One region of the Undibacterium sp. Xuan67W genome, then DNA from elsewhere that is predicted to be linked to it. Evidence: predicted binding sites of a transcription regulator. Region 1 holds the regulator's gene; the other holds the start of a gene.
The links. The regulator HrcA, encoded in region 1, represses chaperone genes, less so after heat shock. The targets are predictions, from matches to a motif close to TTAGCACTCNNNNNNNNNGAGTGCTAA.

Region 1 (8,641 bases):
CTTATCAGTTCCAAAATACAGGATCAATTGTACTAAACCAAGATGGCAAATATCCACTTACTGATTTACGTACAGCATGCGACCAACTATTATCTGTTTTAAGAAATGGAAGTGTTAAATACAGACTACAGTTTTCAGGTAAAAAATGTTCAGGAGTTGAGTTTTTTTTCAAAAAAATACAACATCTCCAATGATTTTTTATAAAAATTCCGAAGGTATATTGACAGAAATCCCAACAGAAAACAGTTTGTTTCTTAAAGGTAAAATTAAAATTACATATAAATTTCCGATGGTTTCAGAAGTAGGTGAAATTATTGCTAAAACTTTGCCAGTTATGATTAGTGGAATTTATGAATGATAAATTGGTGTGGATCGAACGTCACTCTGTTAAATTGATTTTTTGGGACTGCCGATAGATCACTTCAATAATTGATTTTCTCCAAAGCTTGTTAGGTTCTGTTTATTTTTCTCAATAACTAAAACTGAAAATCGTTAGATGAACGAGCTTGCCTTTTTGAATCTGTACAAATCTGCTTGTGCAAACATAGAGCTTCAAGCTAAATAAGTCGGCAAAAAAACTCAGACACGACGCCCATCCTGATCAATCACTTTTTCCCCATCCTCTTTTATAAATTCGCCACGCTGCGGTGCGGATAAAATATCTAGAACCAGTTCGGATGGACGGCACAGTCTGGCTCCGGCAGGGGTGACGACGATGGGGCGATTGATCAATATCGGATGGCTGATCATGAAGTCGATCAGCTCATCATCAGACCATTTTCTGTCATCGAGTCGCAGCTCTTCATAGGGAGTCCCTTTTTTGCGCAATAGCTCACGTGGCGTCAGATTCATGCCGCTAATGAGCTCTGACAGTTTTTCCCGGCTAGGTGGATGTTGCAGATATTCAATGACGACAGGTTCTTCGCCGGTATTGCGAATCAGAGCTAAGGTGTTGCGTGATGTCCCGCACTTTGGATTGTGATAAATCGTGGTGGTCATAGTTGTCGAAAGTTCTTTGTGAATTTAAATAATTGGCTGCTATTGAATTCGTATGGCATCTTGATTGGCGGATGGATACAGCCAGCCAAACAATAAGGTGGCCGCCGCTGCACCTGCTATTTGCGCAAGGATAAATCCGCTGATGTCTACCGGGCGAATCCCGGCAAACGTGTTGCTAGCAGCGCGTGCGAGCGTCACGGCAGGATTGGCGAAAGAGGTGGATGATGTGAACCAATAGGCTGCTGTGATGTAGGCGGCAACAGCAAATGGCGTGAGATCGGGGCGATTGCGTGAGCAGCCAATAATGACGCCGATCAGGCCAAAGGTAGCGATAAATTCACTCCACCACTGTGCGATGCCGGTGCGAACATGCTCTGATGCAAAAAAAACTGGCTCCTCAAACATGCCATGCGCGGCTGCAACGCCAGCAAATGCACCGATTACCTGCGCGACAATATAGGGCGTTACGTACGACCAAGGCAGGTTTTTTTGCCAGGCTTCCGATAAGCTCACAACAGGATTAAAGTGCGCACCGGATATGCCTCCAAACATCAGGATAAGCGCGACCAGTCCGGCACCGGTCGCTATGGCATTGGCTAGTAAAGCCAGTGCCATATTGCCACCGGCGAGTCGCTCTGCCATGGTGCCAGAGCCGACTACGACTGCAAGTAAAAATGCTGTTCCCAGTCCTTCGGCAACCAGCCGTTTGGATAAATTCGGTAAATTCATGCTCATGCTGTCGCTTCCGTATCAGCGGCGGCTGTGCAAGCTGAGGTGCTTGAGCAGGGATTGCCGCCGCAGCAGTTTTCGGTCAAAAAACCCAACAAGGCATCCATTGTGGTGAAATTCGCTACATAGATCATGAAGCGGCCATCCTGAGTGACGCTGATCATATTCGCGTGAGTCAGCTCTTTTAAGTGAAAAGTGAGTGACGACGGCGCGATCCCCAGATTCTCGCTAATCTTGCTGGCGATCAGGCCATCAGGGCCACTTTGCACCAGGAGGCGAAAAATAGCGAGTCTGGAGTCTTGTGCGATTGCGGCAAGTGCGGCAACGGCTTGTTTGGTTTCCATACGCATCCTTTTAATTTAATAATTCTATATTAATTGAAATATCAAAGTAAACGGTTTTTTTACTCTCGGCGTTTCGTGAATCTTTTACCGCATCAATTTTTCACAATAGATTTTTATGTGATTCATCTCACAGTGACATAGAATATCTTTATGCAACTTGATATTCGTGCTCAAACATTATTGAAAGCCTTGGTAGAACGCTACATTGCTGATGGTCAGCCGGTAGGTTCACGTGCTTTGTCAAAAATTTCCGGACTAGAGTTATCACCAGCGACCATCCGTAATGTGATGGCAGATCTCGAAGAAATGGGTTTCGTCGCGAGCCCGCATACCTCGGCAGGACGTATTCCTACACCGCGGGGTTACCGTGTTTTTGTCGATAAGCTGCTGACGGTGCAAGAAATTGATGGTACCGCGCTGGAATCCCGGATGCAGGCGAATGTATTTGCCAATTCACCGCAAAAAATCATTTCGAATGCTGCCCAGGTTTTATCCTCGCTGTCGCACTTTGCCGGAGTTGTGATGACGCCGCGACATGAATCTACTTTTCAGCAAGTGGAGTTTTTGCGCTTGTCTGAAAAAAGGATTTTGCTGGTTGTGGTTGCGCCGAACGGCGAGGTACATAATCGCTTGTTGCTGACCGATGTTGACTACAATGCCTCGCAACTGGTGCAGGCAGCAAACTATCTGAATCAGAATTTTGGCGGCCTGAGTTTTGAAGATGCCCGGTTGCGTATCAACAGCGAATTACGTCAGTTGCAAAACGATATGACGCGCCTGATGCAGGCGGCTGTCGAGGCGGGTAGCGATGCGATGTCGGACCAGTCTGATGAAGTCGTGATCTCGGGTGAACGCAATTTGCTGAATGTGCAAGATCTGTCGAATAACATGACTTCCTTGCGTAAGCTGTTTGATATGTTTGAACAAAAAACTGGCCTGATGCAGTTGCTGGATGTATCGAGTAAGGCAACTGGCGTGCAGATTTTTATCGGCGGCGAATCGCAGTTGGTGCCGATGGATGAAATGAGTATTGTCACCGCGCCCTATGGCGTGAACGGTAAAATTGTAGGTACTCTGGGTGTAATCGGTCCGACACGCATGGCGTATGAGCGTGTCATACCGATTGTAGATATTACGGCGAAATTACTTTCTAATGCCTTAGGTTCTGTGAACAATTAACTTGTCGTGACGATGGCAGCGTGATTGTGATCAGACATTCAGTCAGTGAAGATACGTATGCATAACAAAGACATCTCTATTTTGATCGTTGATGACAACGAAGCGACGCGTGAAGTGTTACGTGTCATCCTGCGCAGCGAGGCTTATAACGTGATCGGTGAGGCGGCTGACGGCAGCACTGGTTTGGAGATGGCGGTCAAGTTAAAGCCAAAAATTATTTTGCTTGATGTGGTGATGCCTAAAATCAGCGGACTGGAAATTTTGCCAAAGATTAAAGAGGCGTTGCCAGATGTGAAGGTGCTGATGGTCACCGCAAATAAGGACCAAGATACGGTAAGTGAGGCGGTTAAGGCAGGCATCCATGGCTTCATTGTGAAACCGTTTAATGCACAGCGTGTGCTGGACACCGTCGCCAATGTGGTTGTAAAGTTAGGTAAATAATTGAAGTTTGAATTTAAGTAAATAAGTAAAAGCCGCCGCATTGCTTCCGGCGGCTTGACAGTCTTTTAGGTTATTTTTTTGCTGAAGCTGTCTTAATCATTCCTGCGCCAAGTTAAGCTAAATCAAACCAAATCAAGCGTCTTATGCTTTGCGCGCTTTGTGTTCGCAATTTACTTTTGTGCAGTTTCCATAAAGCGCCAGAGCATGCTCTGCAATAGTAAAGCCACGCTCCTGGGCGACCGCTTGCTGGCGTTTTTCAATTTGGTCATCAAAGAACTCTTCTACCAGACCGCAGTCTAAGCAGACCAGATGGTCATGGTGCGTACCTTCGTTCAGCTCAAAAATTGCTTTGCCAGTTTCAAAATGATTGCGATGTAGCAAGCCGGCTTGTTCAAACTGAGTCAGAACGCGATACACCGTTGCCAGTCCGACGTCCATATTTTCGTTGAGCAGGATTTTATAGACGTCTTCTGCTGTCAGATGACGAATCGAACTGTTTTGGAAAATTTCCAGAATTTTCAATCTTGGCAAAGTCGCCTTGAGGCCGCTGGATTTGAGGTCAGTAGTGGAATTCGTCATGTTTTCAGTAAAAAAAGATCTATCTGCTTTATGATATAGGGTTTAAAGCTTAACTCAAAGTAAATCACCACCAGATTTGTCGGCGATTTCTTCGAGCTTAAATATCTAGCTAAATTGAGCTAAGCAACGGCCTAGCCGTGAATAATTTGCAAACTGTACACTGTTGCACACACATTGAGGTTAACACTATGCGATTGTTGTTCCCTGAAGCATCCAAAGGCATGCCATTACGATTGACGGCGATGGCTTTTGCCTTGAGTTTGTCTGGTTGTGCCTTGTTTAATCCTATGGTTGAGGCACCTGCTGCGACAAAACTCACCGCGACAAAGGATGCGGCGGCGACTGGAGCGTCCGCTGCAGCATCGACCGATGCGCAGATTGTTGGCCGTACCGGTGTTTCTAAATTCCTTGGCTATATCTCGCCGTACCGCATCACCATTCAGCAAGGTAATTTTGTCTCTCAAGAAATGATGTCGCAACTCAAAGAGGGTATGACCCGTGAGCAAGTGCGCTTTTTGCTGGGCACGGCCTTATTGACAGATATGTTCCATGAAGATCGCTGGGATTATCCTTTCCGTCTGCAAAAGCCAAACGGGGATTTGATTACCAGCCGAGTTGCCGTGTTTTTTAAGAATAATACGGTGCAGCGTTTTGAAGGCGGTAATCTGCCGACAGAAAAAGACTACCTCGCCCACATTACGACCTCGGCTATTGGCGTCAGAGCGGAATCCTCTATCCTGACAACGGATAAAGATAAGAAAAAATAATCAGGATAACCAGCATGAGTGCATTGAAAATTGCGGTGGCCGGTGCTTCTGGCCGCATGGGTAAAATGTTGATAGAAGCGATCGCTGCCGCCGACGACACCGTATTGGTTGGTGCGATTGATGTTGCAGCATCGCCTGCGATCGGTACGGATGCCGCTGCGAGTATGGGTAAGCCAGCCGGTGTTTTGATCGAATCTGATTTATCCAGGGGCCTGGCTGATGCCGATTTTTTGATCGACTTTACCCGTCCTGAAGGCACGCTGACTCATCTTGCCTATTGTGCCGAAAATGGCATCAAGATGATCATTGGCACGACAGGTTTTGATGAAGAAGGCAAAGCCGCAATCGCTGCGGCAGCTCAAAAAACAGCTATTGTGTTTGCACCGAACATGAGTGTCGGCGTCAATGTGACCTTGAAATTGCTGGAAATGGCAGCAAAAAGTTTTGCTCAGGGCTATGACATCGAAATCATCGAGGCGCATCACCGCCATAAGGTCGATGCACCATCCGGTACCGCACTGAAAATGGGTGAAGTCATCGCTGATACGCTGGGTCGTGATCTGAACGAGGTCGGCGTATTCGCCCGTGAGGGTGTGACCGGTGAGCGCGATCCATCCTCGATCGGTTTTGCGACGATTCGTGGTGGTGATATTGTTGGCGACCATACGGTGATGTTTGCTGGCATCGGTGAGCGGGTAGAAATTAGTCACAAATCGTCAAGCCGTATTAATTATGCTCATGGTAGCTTGCGCGCAGCACGCTTTCTGGCAGACAAGCAGACAGGTTTATACGATATGTACGACGTGCTCGGACTGAATTAGGCGACATAGGCAAATCGCACTGGCGGCGTTTATTTTGTTGCCGGTGCGTGCGGGTGCGTTTTGCTGAAAAAGTTGGCAGTAGCCCCTGACAGCTCATCATGCATGTTTTGCCTCTTGTCTTTATCTGTCGAACTTAGTCATAGCATTCGGTCATCGTACTTAGCCATATGTTTGTTCGCTAGTTACACCCTCATCCCTCTTTTAGCTGAGATACAAGCAGAACCCTATGAATCCGACGATTTCCCATTACTGGGCGCAAGTGGATGAATTCAGTCACCTCATTGCCTATGTATTGCTGGCGATGTCTTTGTTCAGCTGGTTCATTTTGTTATACAAGTCCTGGTCGTTCTGGCGCATCCGCCGCGCTGCGGCGGCATTGTCCAATTTCTGGAAAGCGCCTGGTTTTGCCGATGCGCTGGCATTGTTGAGTCAGGCTGATCTTGAAGGAATTTATGCACCTCTCGCTAGAGCGTCGATAGAAGCGACAGCACCTGAAAACTTAAACGTTAACCTGAATGCCAGAGCCAGTCTTGATGACGTACTGACGAGGGTACTGCGACAACAGCTAAACATTGCAACTGTCAGATTGGAAGCAGGTTTAAGCGTGCTCGCCTCAATCGGTGCAACAGCCCCGTTTGTCGGTTTGCTAGGAACGGTCTGGGGTATCTATCATGCACTGACTACCGTTGCAGGCGCAGGCAGCGTGCAGATTGCCCAGGTCGCCGGTCCGGTAGGCGAGGCGCTGATCATGACGGCACTGGGTTTGCTGGTGGCGATTCCAGCGGTGCTGGCGTATAACGCGTTTAACCGCTTAAACCGGATTTGTCAGGCAGAGCTGGATGCGTTTGCCTATGACTTGCATGCGCACCTGACTAAGGCCTAATCGCGATGGCCTTCGGTAAATTCAGTCGTAATGATCTGACTTCAAAAACGCCGGTGGCCATGGCTGACATCAACGTCACACCGATGGTTGATGTAATGCTGGTGTTATTGGTGATCTTCATCATTACCGCGCCCTTGCTGACACAATCGATCAAGTTAGAGCTGCCCGCCGCCAAATCAACGGCCTCTCCGGATAAACCCGACACCATTAGTCTGTCGTTTGACGCGCGGGGGCAATTGTTTTGGGGCAAAGTACCGATCAATTTTCGTGATTTAAACCTTAAATTGGTAGAGGCCGCAAAAAAACAACCGCAGCCGGAGCTGCAATTGCGTGCCGATAAGGCAACACGTTACGACATCATCGCGCAGGTCATGGCGGCTGCGCAGGCGCAGGGCTTGGATAAAATCGGCTTTGTTACTGATCCGGCCTCCGCGACATCTCCGTCGCAGCCCAGATAAACCCGCAGCGCTGGCAAAAAATAGCGGGGCGCGCCATCCCGCCGTCAGTAGCACCTCTGAACCAGTTATAATCCAAGGTTCAAAAGATTCCTTCGCATTCAGAAAATATAGCCCGCCATGCAAGAAAAATTCAGCTCAGTATATAAACCAGCCGACGTCGAGCAATCGGCACAAACTCATTGGAAAAAAATAGACGCGTATAAAGCGGTTGAAAACGACCCACGCTTCCCAAAAGGAAAGTACTACGCTTGCTCCATGCTGCCTTACCCTTCGGGCAAGCTGCACATGGGCCACGTGCGTAATTACACCATCAATGACATGCTGGCGCGCCAATTGCGCATGAATGGTTATAACGTCCTGATGCCGATGGGCTGGGATGCCTTTGGCCTGCCGGCAGAAAACGCCGCGATCAAAAACAAGGTGCCGCCTGCCAAATGGACTTACGACAATATCGCCTACATGAAGACCCAGATGCAAGCCATGGGTCTGGCGATAGACTGGTCGCGCGAAGTCGCAACTTGCTCGCCTGAATATTACAAATGGAATCAATGGCTGTTCCTGAAAATGCTGGAAGCTGGCATTTGCGAACGCCGTACGCAAGTGGTTAACTGGGACCCAATTGACCAGACCGTGCTCGCTAATGAGCAAGTGATCGACGGTCGCGGCTGGCGCTCCGGTGCTCTGGTCGAGAAGCGTGAAATTCCTGGCTACTACCTAAACATTACCGACTACGCGGAAGAATTGCTGTCTGCGGTCGCCAATCCGGAAGATCCGAATTACCTGTCCGGCTGGCCAGAGCGCGTGCGCCTGATGCAGGAAAACTGGATAGGCAAATCCGAAGGCGTACGTTTTGCTTTTACACATGACATCAAGGATGCCAGCGGTGCTTTGATTCAGGACGGCAAGATGTACGTGTTCACTACTCGTGCCGACACCATCATGGGCGTGACCTTCTGCGCAGTGGCACCGGAGCATCCATTGGCAATGCATGCCGCTACGAGTAATCCTGGTCTGGCAGCCTTCATCGAAGAATGCAAAAAAGGCGGTACCACTGAAGCCGAAGTTGCCGTACGTGAAAAAGAAGGGCAGCCAACGGGTCTGTTCGTCACGCATCCGCTGACGGGGGAGCTGGTTGAGGTCTGGGTCGGTAATTACGTCTTGATGAGCTATGGTGACGGCGCGGTCATGGGCGTGCCTGCCCATGATGAGCGTGATTTCCTTTTCGCAAAAAAATACAATCTGACGATCAAACAAGTAGTTGCTGTCGAGGGTGAAACCTATTCGACTGATGCCTGGGCCGACTGGTATGGCGACAAGCAGCGCGGCTTGACGATCAATAGTGGCGATTCCGGTATTGACCTAAATGGATTGACTTGCAAACAGGCAGTCAGCAAAGTCGCCCAACTGATGGCGGCCAAAGAACTGGGCGAGAAGAAAACCA
Region 2 (8,641 bases), on a different contig from region 1:
TGGTGTTCTCGGCGCATTGATTTTTATTACGATCTTGGTGCTCATAGTAAAAGCTGTTGTGGCAAAGTAAGTCAAAATTAGCAATAAATAAAGTAATACTTCAAGTTTAAAAATTGTATCGGGAGATGGAAATGAGTTCTCAAAACGCTAATGCACCGTACTACTTTGTGCCTGGACCATCGCAATGGCCAGTTCTGGGTGGGGCGAGTTTATTGTTGACTATGATCGGTGCGTCAGCATGGGTCAACGGTATTACTTGGGGTGCTTACCTCAATTTTGCAGGTATTTTTCTGACTTTGGTTGTTCTCTACAACTGGTTTGGTGATGCAATCGCTGAATCTGAAGGCGGTAAATACAGCGCACGTATTGATGTGTCTTATCGTTGGAGTATGAGCTGGTTCATTTTTTCGGAAGTGATGTTCTTCGGTGCATTCTTTGGTGCTTTGTTCTATGCGCGTAGTATTTCTATGCCCTGGCTGGCGGATCTTGACCATAAGGTTTTATGGCCAGATTTCGCAGCACAATGGGGTAATGCAGGCCCGGCGGGTACGATTGAAGCATTTAAAACCATGGGTCCTTTCCCTATTCCTACCATCAATACGGCATTGCTGTTGACGTCTGGTGTGACACTGACAATCTCCCATCATGCGCTGCGTGAAGGCCATCGCGCGAAAACTGCGTTCTGGTTGTTTGCTACGGTGTTATTAGGCGCAGTGTTTATGGGTTTTCAGGCGTATGAATACATGCATGCGTACAGCGAACTGAACCTGAAGCTGACCTCAGGTATCTATGGTTCTACATTCTTCATGCTGACGGGTTTCCACGGCTTCCATGTCACCATGGGTGCAATTATGTTGTCTGTTGTTTTGTATCGTGTCATGAAGGGCCATTTCACTCCTGAACAGCATTTTGCTTTTGAAGGTGCTGCTTGGTACTGGCACTTTGTTGACGTTGTATGGCTCGGTCTGTATGTCGTCGTATATTGGCTATAACTGATACACTTGTCATACATAAAAAAGCCGCACAATGTGCGGCTTTTTGTTAGGTGTGCATAGTTGATTGCTTATTTATCTGATGCCAGTTGGTTGAATCAGTCCAAAATGATTTGCCAGTAAAATCAAGAGAAACAGGCTAATCGAAAAACCAACCCGAAAGGCCAGAGCTTTGACGGTACGATTACTGCGGCCTTTATCCTTCATGAGGTAAACCAGTGCAGATCCCATGTTAAAGATGATCAGAAAAAAAGCGATTGCTACCAGGATTTTCATGCCGTTCTGCCCACTCATAAAAACTCTATTGTAATGCTTAATAAGTTTCGTTTTCGCTGGATTCCTCTATTGGTCACAATGTTGCTCTGTGTGATCGGCATAAGTCTGGGACAATGGCAAACTCGCAGGGCGCATGAAAAAGAAATAATTGCCCAGGCAATGCGGGAGCGCGCTAAGTTACCAGCTTTATCTTCTCAGGCTCTATTTGCCTCTCCTGATTCTGTATATCGGCGCGTCAGCTTAACGGGACATTTTGTCTCTGAATGGCCTCTTTATCTGGATAACAGGCCATTAAAAGGTGTGGCAGGATTTTATGTTCTTATGCCGTTTAAGATTGAAGGTGTGGATCAGTTTGTTTTGGTCGGCAGAGGCTGGCAAGCACGTAATGCACATGACCGTGCAAACATGCCGCCGCTAGTTACCCCTTCGGGAGTCGTGCAGCTAGAGGGGCAATTGCATGAAAATTTTGGTCATGTAATGCAGTTAGGGCAAGCTGAAGTCATTAAGCCTGGTGCTGTTTTGCAAAATGTAAGTCCAGCAGAATTATCAAGAAAAAATGGGTGGAAAATACATCCTCTGATTGTGGAGCAAAACTCGGATTTAGCGGACGGATTACAGCGTGATTGGCCGCTGCTATCAGATGGTTCTGATAAACATCGGGCGTATGCGTTTCAGTGGTACGCCTTGTCATTGATGGCAATTATATTTTTTGTGGTTACAGGATATCGTCGTGGAAAAACCGAATAGTAAACATGCAGGTCGCTGGAAACTTTTATTGGTCTTAGCTGTTTGTGCTGCGCCGATGCTTCTCTCTTACCTGTTTTATTTTGTCATTAAACCCGAAGGCAGAACTAATTATGGTGTCATTCTGGACCCTCGCTCCTATCCCATGCCTAAACTTGATGCGCATTTGCTAGGTGGTGAATCAAAAGAGCTCGATGCGTATAAAGGTAAATGGATTCTGCTGCAAGCCGATAGCGGTGAATGTGCCGACGCATGTAAGAAAAAAATGTACGACATGCGGCAGTTACGCCTGATTCAGGGAAAGGAAATGGATCGTATAGAGCGTGTCTGGCTAATTACTGACAATAAACCCGTAGATACCGTTTTAATTCGCGAATACGACGGCATGCGCATGTTGAGCGTAAGTCAGGATAAGCTCAAATCCTGGCTGCCAGTGGATGCGAATACTGTTATCAGCGATCATATTTATATGATTGATCCGCTAGGTAATTTGATGATGCGTTTCCCAAAAGATGCCGATCCGAATAAGGTGAAGAAGGATATCGGTAAATTACTGAAAGCGTCGGCAATAGGCTAAATATGTGGATGCAAATTGCAATTACGGCTTTGATTCTTGCGACGATTCCGCTGAGTCTTGTCTGGCTGTCAAAGAATCAAAGTAAATATCACAAACTCATCTCGGTCAGTATGTTTCTGACTTTTGACCTGATCATGTTTGGCGCATTTACACGTCTGACTGATTCAGGTTTGGGCTGTCCGGACTGGCCCGGCTGCTATGGCGAGGCCAATCCATTTCAAGCCCACCATGCAATTAGTGCTGCCCAGGCCTTGATGCCAACCGGACCGGTAACGTTGTCAAAGGCATGGATAGAGATGATCCATCGTTATCTAGCGATGAGTGTGGGTCTCTTGATTGTCGCGCAAATGGTTTATGCCTGGTGGCGACGCAAAGATTTATTGACCTCACCCTGGTTGCCAACGTCGATATTTCTTCTTGTGTGTGTACAGGGCGCATTTGGCGCCTGGACTGTGACTTTGAAGTTGCAGCCGGTGATTGTCACGACGCATCTTTTGTTGGGAATGGCATTGCTTGCCATTCAAGCTTGGTCACTGGCTAGTCAGAATCAAATGCAAGGCACAGCTACTACACAGAGATCCAAGCCTGAACCACTCATTACTTTTGCAACCGTAGCGCTCACGTTGCTCACAATACAAATTGCTCTCGGTGGCTGGGTTAGCACTAACTACGCTGCTTTAGCTTGCCAAGACTATCCTCTTTGTCATGGTGTCATTATTCCGGAAATGGATTTTGAGCATGGTTTCAGCTTATGGCGTCAGTTGGGTCAGAAAGCCGACGGATCATTTTTGCCATTTTCTGCACTGGTCGCTATTCATTGGGTGCACCGGAGTTTTGCGTGGCTAGTGATCATTGCGGTCGTTATTACCGCCTCTCTGGCGCGTAAAAAAACTGAGGTGGCATCGCTGGGCCGATACATACTGATTGTTATCGGAGTTCAGTTTTTGACCGGCGTTTCAACCGTATTTTTCTCATGGCCCTTGTTTCTCGCCGTGTTACATAACGGTGGTGCGGCCTTACTTGTCCTGCTACTGAGCATGTTAAACTACCGCATTAGACACGTGGTAAGTGCATCGGCAGCAACTCAGTAATAAAAAGTAACACGCGTCCTCCTCCCCTAGATTTTCTATGACATCACTTAGTATTCCATCCAGTCGAATGGCTCAATATTGGGCTCTGACGAAGCCTCGTGTCACACAATTGGCGGTATTTTGTGCGGTGATAGGTATGTTCCTGGCTACGCCAGATTTGCCAGATTGGCGAATCGTTGTCGCAGCAACGATCGGTATCTGGTTATTGGCGGGCGCAGCATTCGCCGTGAATTGCCTGGTTGAGCGTGAAATTGATGCACGTATGGCCAGGACGGCAAGACGAGCTTCGGCTCAGGGTGAAATCAATCCTTTGCAGATATTGATTTTTTCCGGCGTCATTGGTGCACTGGGGATGTGGGTTTTGTACACCATGGTGAATCCACTCACGATGTGGCTGACCTTTATTACCTTTGTTGGGTATGCGGTTATTTATACGATTATTCTGAAGCCAGCGACGCCACAAAATATCGTGATCGGTGGCTTATCCGGAGCGATGCCTCCGGCGCTTGGTTGGGCAGCGATTGCGAACGATGTCCCCATGCAAGCTTGGCTTTTGGTATTGATCATCTTCATCTGGACGCCACCGCATTTCTGGGCTCTGGCAATGTATCGCCGTGATGACTATGCCAAATCCGGCTTACCGATGCTGCCAATCACGCATGGGATGGAATTCACCCGTTTTCATATCTGGTTATATACGATTGCTTTGTTTGCGACCACCATGCTGCCTTATGCCGTGCATATGAGCGGATTGATTTACCTAGTCAGTGCGGTCATTCTCGGTACGATTTTCCTGTGGTATGCATGGCGAATTTATCGTCATTATGATGACGTGCTTGCCCGTAAGACGTTTGCTTTTTCTATTATTTATTTATCGTTGCTGTTTGCTGTATTGCTGGTCGATCACTACATTAAATTATGACTTCATTCATTCGCTTTGCCAGCGTGCTGCTGATGTTAGTCATGGTGGCATGCAGCAAACCTGCTCCACAGTTTACAAACACGGACCTGACGGGTCTGGACTACGCCAAAGACTTTTCCTTGACTGACCACAATGGCAAAGCAAGAACCCTGTCTGATTTTAAAGGGAAGGCTGTCGTCATCTTTTTTGGCTACACACAATGCCCGGATGTCTGTCCCACAACCATGGCTGAAATGGCGACAGTAATGAAGCAATTGGGAACCTTATCCGATAAGGTACAGGTCTTGTTTGTGACGGTTGATCCAGAGCGCGACACGCAGGATCTATTAGCTGCATATGTGCCTAATTTTGATCACAGATTTTTAGGAATGTACGGTGATGCTGCAGCCACGGCTAAGGTCGCGAAGGATTTTAAAGTGTATTACCAAAAAGTGCCAGGAAAGACGCTAGGTTCCTACACGATGGATCACACCGCAGGTAGCTATGTATTTGATCCTGAGGGACGGATACGTTTGTTTTTGCGTCATGGACAGGGCGCTGAACCGATTGTCCATGATCTGAAATTACTTCTACAATAAAAAAAGCACTCCTTGGAGTGCTTTTTATTTAGGCTGATTCCATATCATGCAAAACTAGCCAAAGCGCCTTTCATCTTCTTCAAGGCAGCGCTTTCGATCTGGCGGATACGTTCTGCAGAAACGCCATACTCATCGGCTAATTCATGTAACGTTGAGCCAGAACCATCATCATTTTTTAACCAACGTGATTCGACGATGTGGCGCGAGCGCGCATCAAGTTTGGACAAGGCACTTTCTAAGCCTTCGCTTTGCAAACGGTCACGTTGACGGGCTTCCAAAACACGAGTTGGTTCTTCGCTTTCTGTTTTCAGATACGCAATAGGTGCAAACTTATCGTCGTCATCGTCAGTTGGTGCATCCAGAGCGATATCTCTGCCGGATAAGCGCATTTCCATTTCGATGACTTCTTCGCGTTTGACATCCAGAGTTTTAGCCAATGCATCAACCTGTTTAGGCGACATTGAATCTAAACCTTCTTTATGGCTACGAAGATTAAAGAATAATTTACGTTGTGCTTTGGTCGTCGCCACTTTGACCAGACGCCAGTTTTTCAAAATGTACTCATGCATTTCGGCTTTGATCCAGTGCATCGCATAGGACACAAGGCGCACACCCTGATCAGGATCGAAGCGTTTCACGGCTTTCATCAGACCAATATTGCCTTCTTGAATCAAATCAGCATGTGGCAAGCCATAACCGAGGTAACCGCGGGCGATGGATACAACTAGGCGCAAGTGCGACATAACCAGTTGTTGCGCGGCGTTCAAATCATTATTTTGGGTGAGTTTTTTCGCCAGATCGATCTCTTGCTCGTGCGTGAGCATAGGCAAGCGGTTCACCGCTGAAATATAGGCGTCAATATTACCCAGACTGCCAGTAAAGCCTAAAGCAAGCGCTGTGCTATCCGAAGATGGCATCACAGATGTCGATGATTGATTCATTCTTCCTCCCTATTTGCTGCCGATTTAGCCACAGTTTTGGGCTAAACCACCAATTTCAAGTTCTTATATTAGCACTCTCTTGAGTTGAGTGCTAATACTCGAAATTTATATACTTAATATAGAAAAACTATATTAAAAAATAATGGTTAATTTGAAACTGCTATTATTGATTAGAGGGGTATTTAAGAAAAAAGTTTCGGATTATTTGGTAGTAAGTGCGTATTGGCAAAACAGCCTGTAATTCCTCTTGGATTGATAATTAATCAGGTCAGCCGCGATAGCTGTCTTCTCACCGAGAGAAAGGCACCACACAGCCCGAGCATTACGCTGGTTGCAAGCAATATTATGCTGGCAACCAGTCCCAGCGGGACTAAGTGGAACTCCGATGCATATAACTTAGCAAATTCTGCAATGGCTTGATTGAGCGGGCGCAAAGACAGGGCAATTAAACCCAATGCGATGCCACCGGCAAGAAACCCCAATAAAGCGCCGGTGTAGTAATAAGGCCGATGGATGAAGCTATTGGTTGCACCTAATAAACGGGCAATCGCAATTTCCGCTTGATGTGAAATCACCTGCAAGCGCGTTGCATTAAAAATCACCACGACCACAACTACGCTCAGTGTAACCGCCAGAAATAGTAAGGACAGCTGGAGAACTTGTACCAGAGCTGCTAGCCGTTTTACCCATGCAGAATCCACTTGTACCACATCAACTCCCGGCAAGCTTTTAAGTTGTTGTGTTAAAAATTCAACTCGATGTGCGTCGGAATTAGACAAGGACAAAATGTAAGCGTCGGGCAGCGGGTTGCCACCCAAAGTAGATAGCACTTCTGCCAGGCTTGATGTTTCTTCTAAGGCGGCAAGCGCTTTGTCTTTCGTTACAAAATTAAGCTTTGCGCTGATATTCGCATCTTTTAAAAGTTTTTTAATTGTGAGCGACAGAGCGGTTGCATCTGATCTTGCGGTGTCAGGCGTAAGAAATACGCTAATCTCTGGTTCAATGGAGAGCTGTGCAGAGACCGGCCGAATATTTTCAATCAGCGTTAATCCTGCAATCGGTAATGCGAGCGCAATCGCTACTACCAATACATTGAATAAAAAATTACCCGGGCCAGAGCGTAAGTGCGACAAGGCACTTTTAAGGGCAAACAAATGCTGACGTAACCAGATGGACATCGATTTTTCCTCTTCTTCCCTGGACTATGCCGCGATGGGCGATTGCCATACGTCTGACAATTCACCTTTGTTCAAATAAATGACGCGGCTTGCCTGATCCAGAAACTGTTCATCATGGCTAGAGATAATGCAGGTCACGCCTGCACTTTGAAAGGCTTTCAGCGCGCTGATGACTTTATTTGCATTATCGCGATCAAGAAATGCTGTGGGCTCATCAGCCAGAATAATTTGTGGGCGATTGACAATAGCACGGGCGATTGCAACACGTTGCTGTTCTCCGCCAGAAAGCGCGAGCGGAAATACATCTGCCTTATCTGCCAGATTGACTTTGTCGAGTGCAGCGCGCGCTCGGGTTTCTGCTTCTGCGGCAGATGCTCCATTGACAATCAGTGGCAGCATGACATTTGCCAGCACGCTTCTGTCGAGAAGCAAGCCTTTGTCTTGCAATATCAAGCCAAGCTTACGTCGTAAATAAGGCAAGCTGCCTGATTTAAGCTTGCTGATATCCTGACCGTTCACACTGACTATGCCAGTGCTGGCGCGTTCAATACCCGCGATCATTTTGAGTAAGGTTGATTTACCAGCGCCCGATGGTCCGGCAAGAAAAATCAGTTCTCCATCATTGATCTTCAGCGATACATTGCGCAGCGCATAAGCGCCGTGCGCATATTGCTTGGAGACTTGCTGGAACTCTATCATCGGCGTGATCCTTTTAATTCAACAAGGCGTCTACAAATTCCTGGGCATTGAATGGTTGCAAGTCTTCTATCTGCTCACCGACACCAATGAAATAAACCGGGACAGGGCGCGTCTTAGCAATCGCCGCAAGTACGCCTCCTTTGGCGGTACCGTCCAGTTTCGTGATCACCAGACCAGTTAAGCCGAGTGCATCATCAAATGCCTTGACTTGCGCCAGTGCATTTTGTCCTGTGTTGCCGTCGATGATTAACAGCACCTCCTGTGGTGCGCCATCCATACCTTTTGCAATCACGCGCTTAATTTTTTTCAGTTCTTCCATCAGATGCAACTGCGTCGGTAAACGGCCTGCGGTGTCTACCATCACTACATCGGTGCCGCGGGCCTTGGCAGACGCGACCGCATCAAAAGCCACCGCAGCCGGATCGCCGGATTCTTGTGAGATCACCGTGACATTGTTCCGCTCGCCCCAAATCGTCAATTGTTCGCGTGCCGCCGCCCGGAAAGTATCTCCAGCGGCCAGTAACACGGATTGCTGGTGGCTTTGCAGATGTTTCGCGAGCTTGCCTATGGTTGTTGTTTTACCGGCACCGTTCACACCGGCAATCATCATCACTAAAGGTTGGTAGCGCCCAAGCTCCAGAGG

Region 2: a site for HrcA is predicted at 6,190-6,216, ahead of rpoH (RNA polymerase sigma factor RpoH). Genes of this name have one in related genera too.

The regions. Positions count from the first base shown of each region.
Region 1 is NZ_JBMPPN010000013.1:2,511-11,151, forward strand. Features, by position in the region: gene ACO0LE_RS12670 (hypothetical protein) at 1-194, shown strand, start outside; gene arsC (arsenate reductase (glutaredoxin)) at 580-999, opposite strand; gene ACO0LE_RS12680 (aquaporin) at 1,039-1,728, opposite strand; gene ACO0LE_RS12685 (ArsR/SmtB family transcription factor) at 1,731-2,072, opposite strand; gene hrcA (heat-inducible transcriptional repressor HrcA) at 2,223-3,251, shown strand; gene ACO0LE_RS12695 (response regulator) at 3,309-3,692, shown strand; gene fur (ferric iron uptake transcriptional regulator) at 3,834-4,271, opposite strand; gene ACO0LE_RS12705 (outer membrane protein assembly factor BamE) at 4,460-5,038, shown strand; gene dapB (4-hydroxy-tetrahydrodipicolinate reductase) at 5,053-5,859, shown strand; gene ACO0LE_RS12715 (MotA/TolQ/ExbB proton channel family protein) at 6,086-6,742, shown strand; gene ACO0LE_RS12720 (ExbD/TolR family protein) at 6,748-7,200, shown strand; gene leuS (leucine--tRNA ligase) at 7,318-8,641, shown strand, end outside.
Region 2 is NZ_JBMPPN010000002.1:265,762-274,402, forward strand. Features, by position in the region: gene ACO0LE_RS02920 (DUF2970 domain-containing protein) at 1-70, shown strand, start outside; gene ACO0LE_RS02925 (cytochrome c oxidase subunit 3) at 132-992, shown strand; gene ACO0LE_RS02930 (twin transmembrane helix small protein) at 1,068-1,268, opposite strand; gene ACO0LE_RS02935 (SURF1 family protein) at 1,302-2,015, shown strand; gene ACO0LE_RS02940 (SCO family protein) at 1,999-2,589, shown strand; gene ACO0LE_RS02945 (COX15/CtaA family protein) at 2,592-3,680, shown strand; gene cyoE (heme o synthase) at 3,718-4,602, shown strand; gene ACO0LE_RS02955 (SCO family protein) at 4,599-5,180, shown strand; gene rpoH (RNA polymerase sigma factor RpoH) at 5,225-6,121, opposite strand; gene ACO0LE_RS02965 (cell division protein FtsX) at 6,385-7,299, opposite strand; gene ACO0LE_RS02970 (cell division ATP-binding protein FtsE) at 7,324-7,998, opposite strand; gene ftsY (signal recognition particle-docking protein FtsY) at 8,012-8,641, opposite strand, start outside.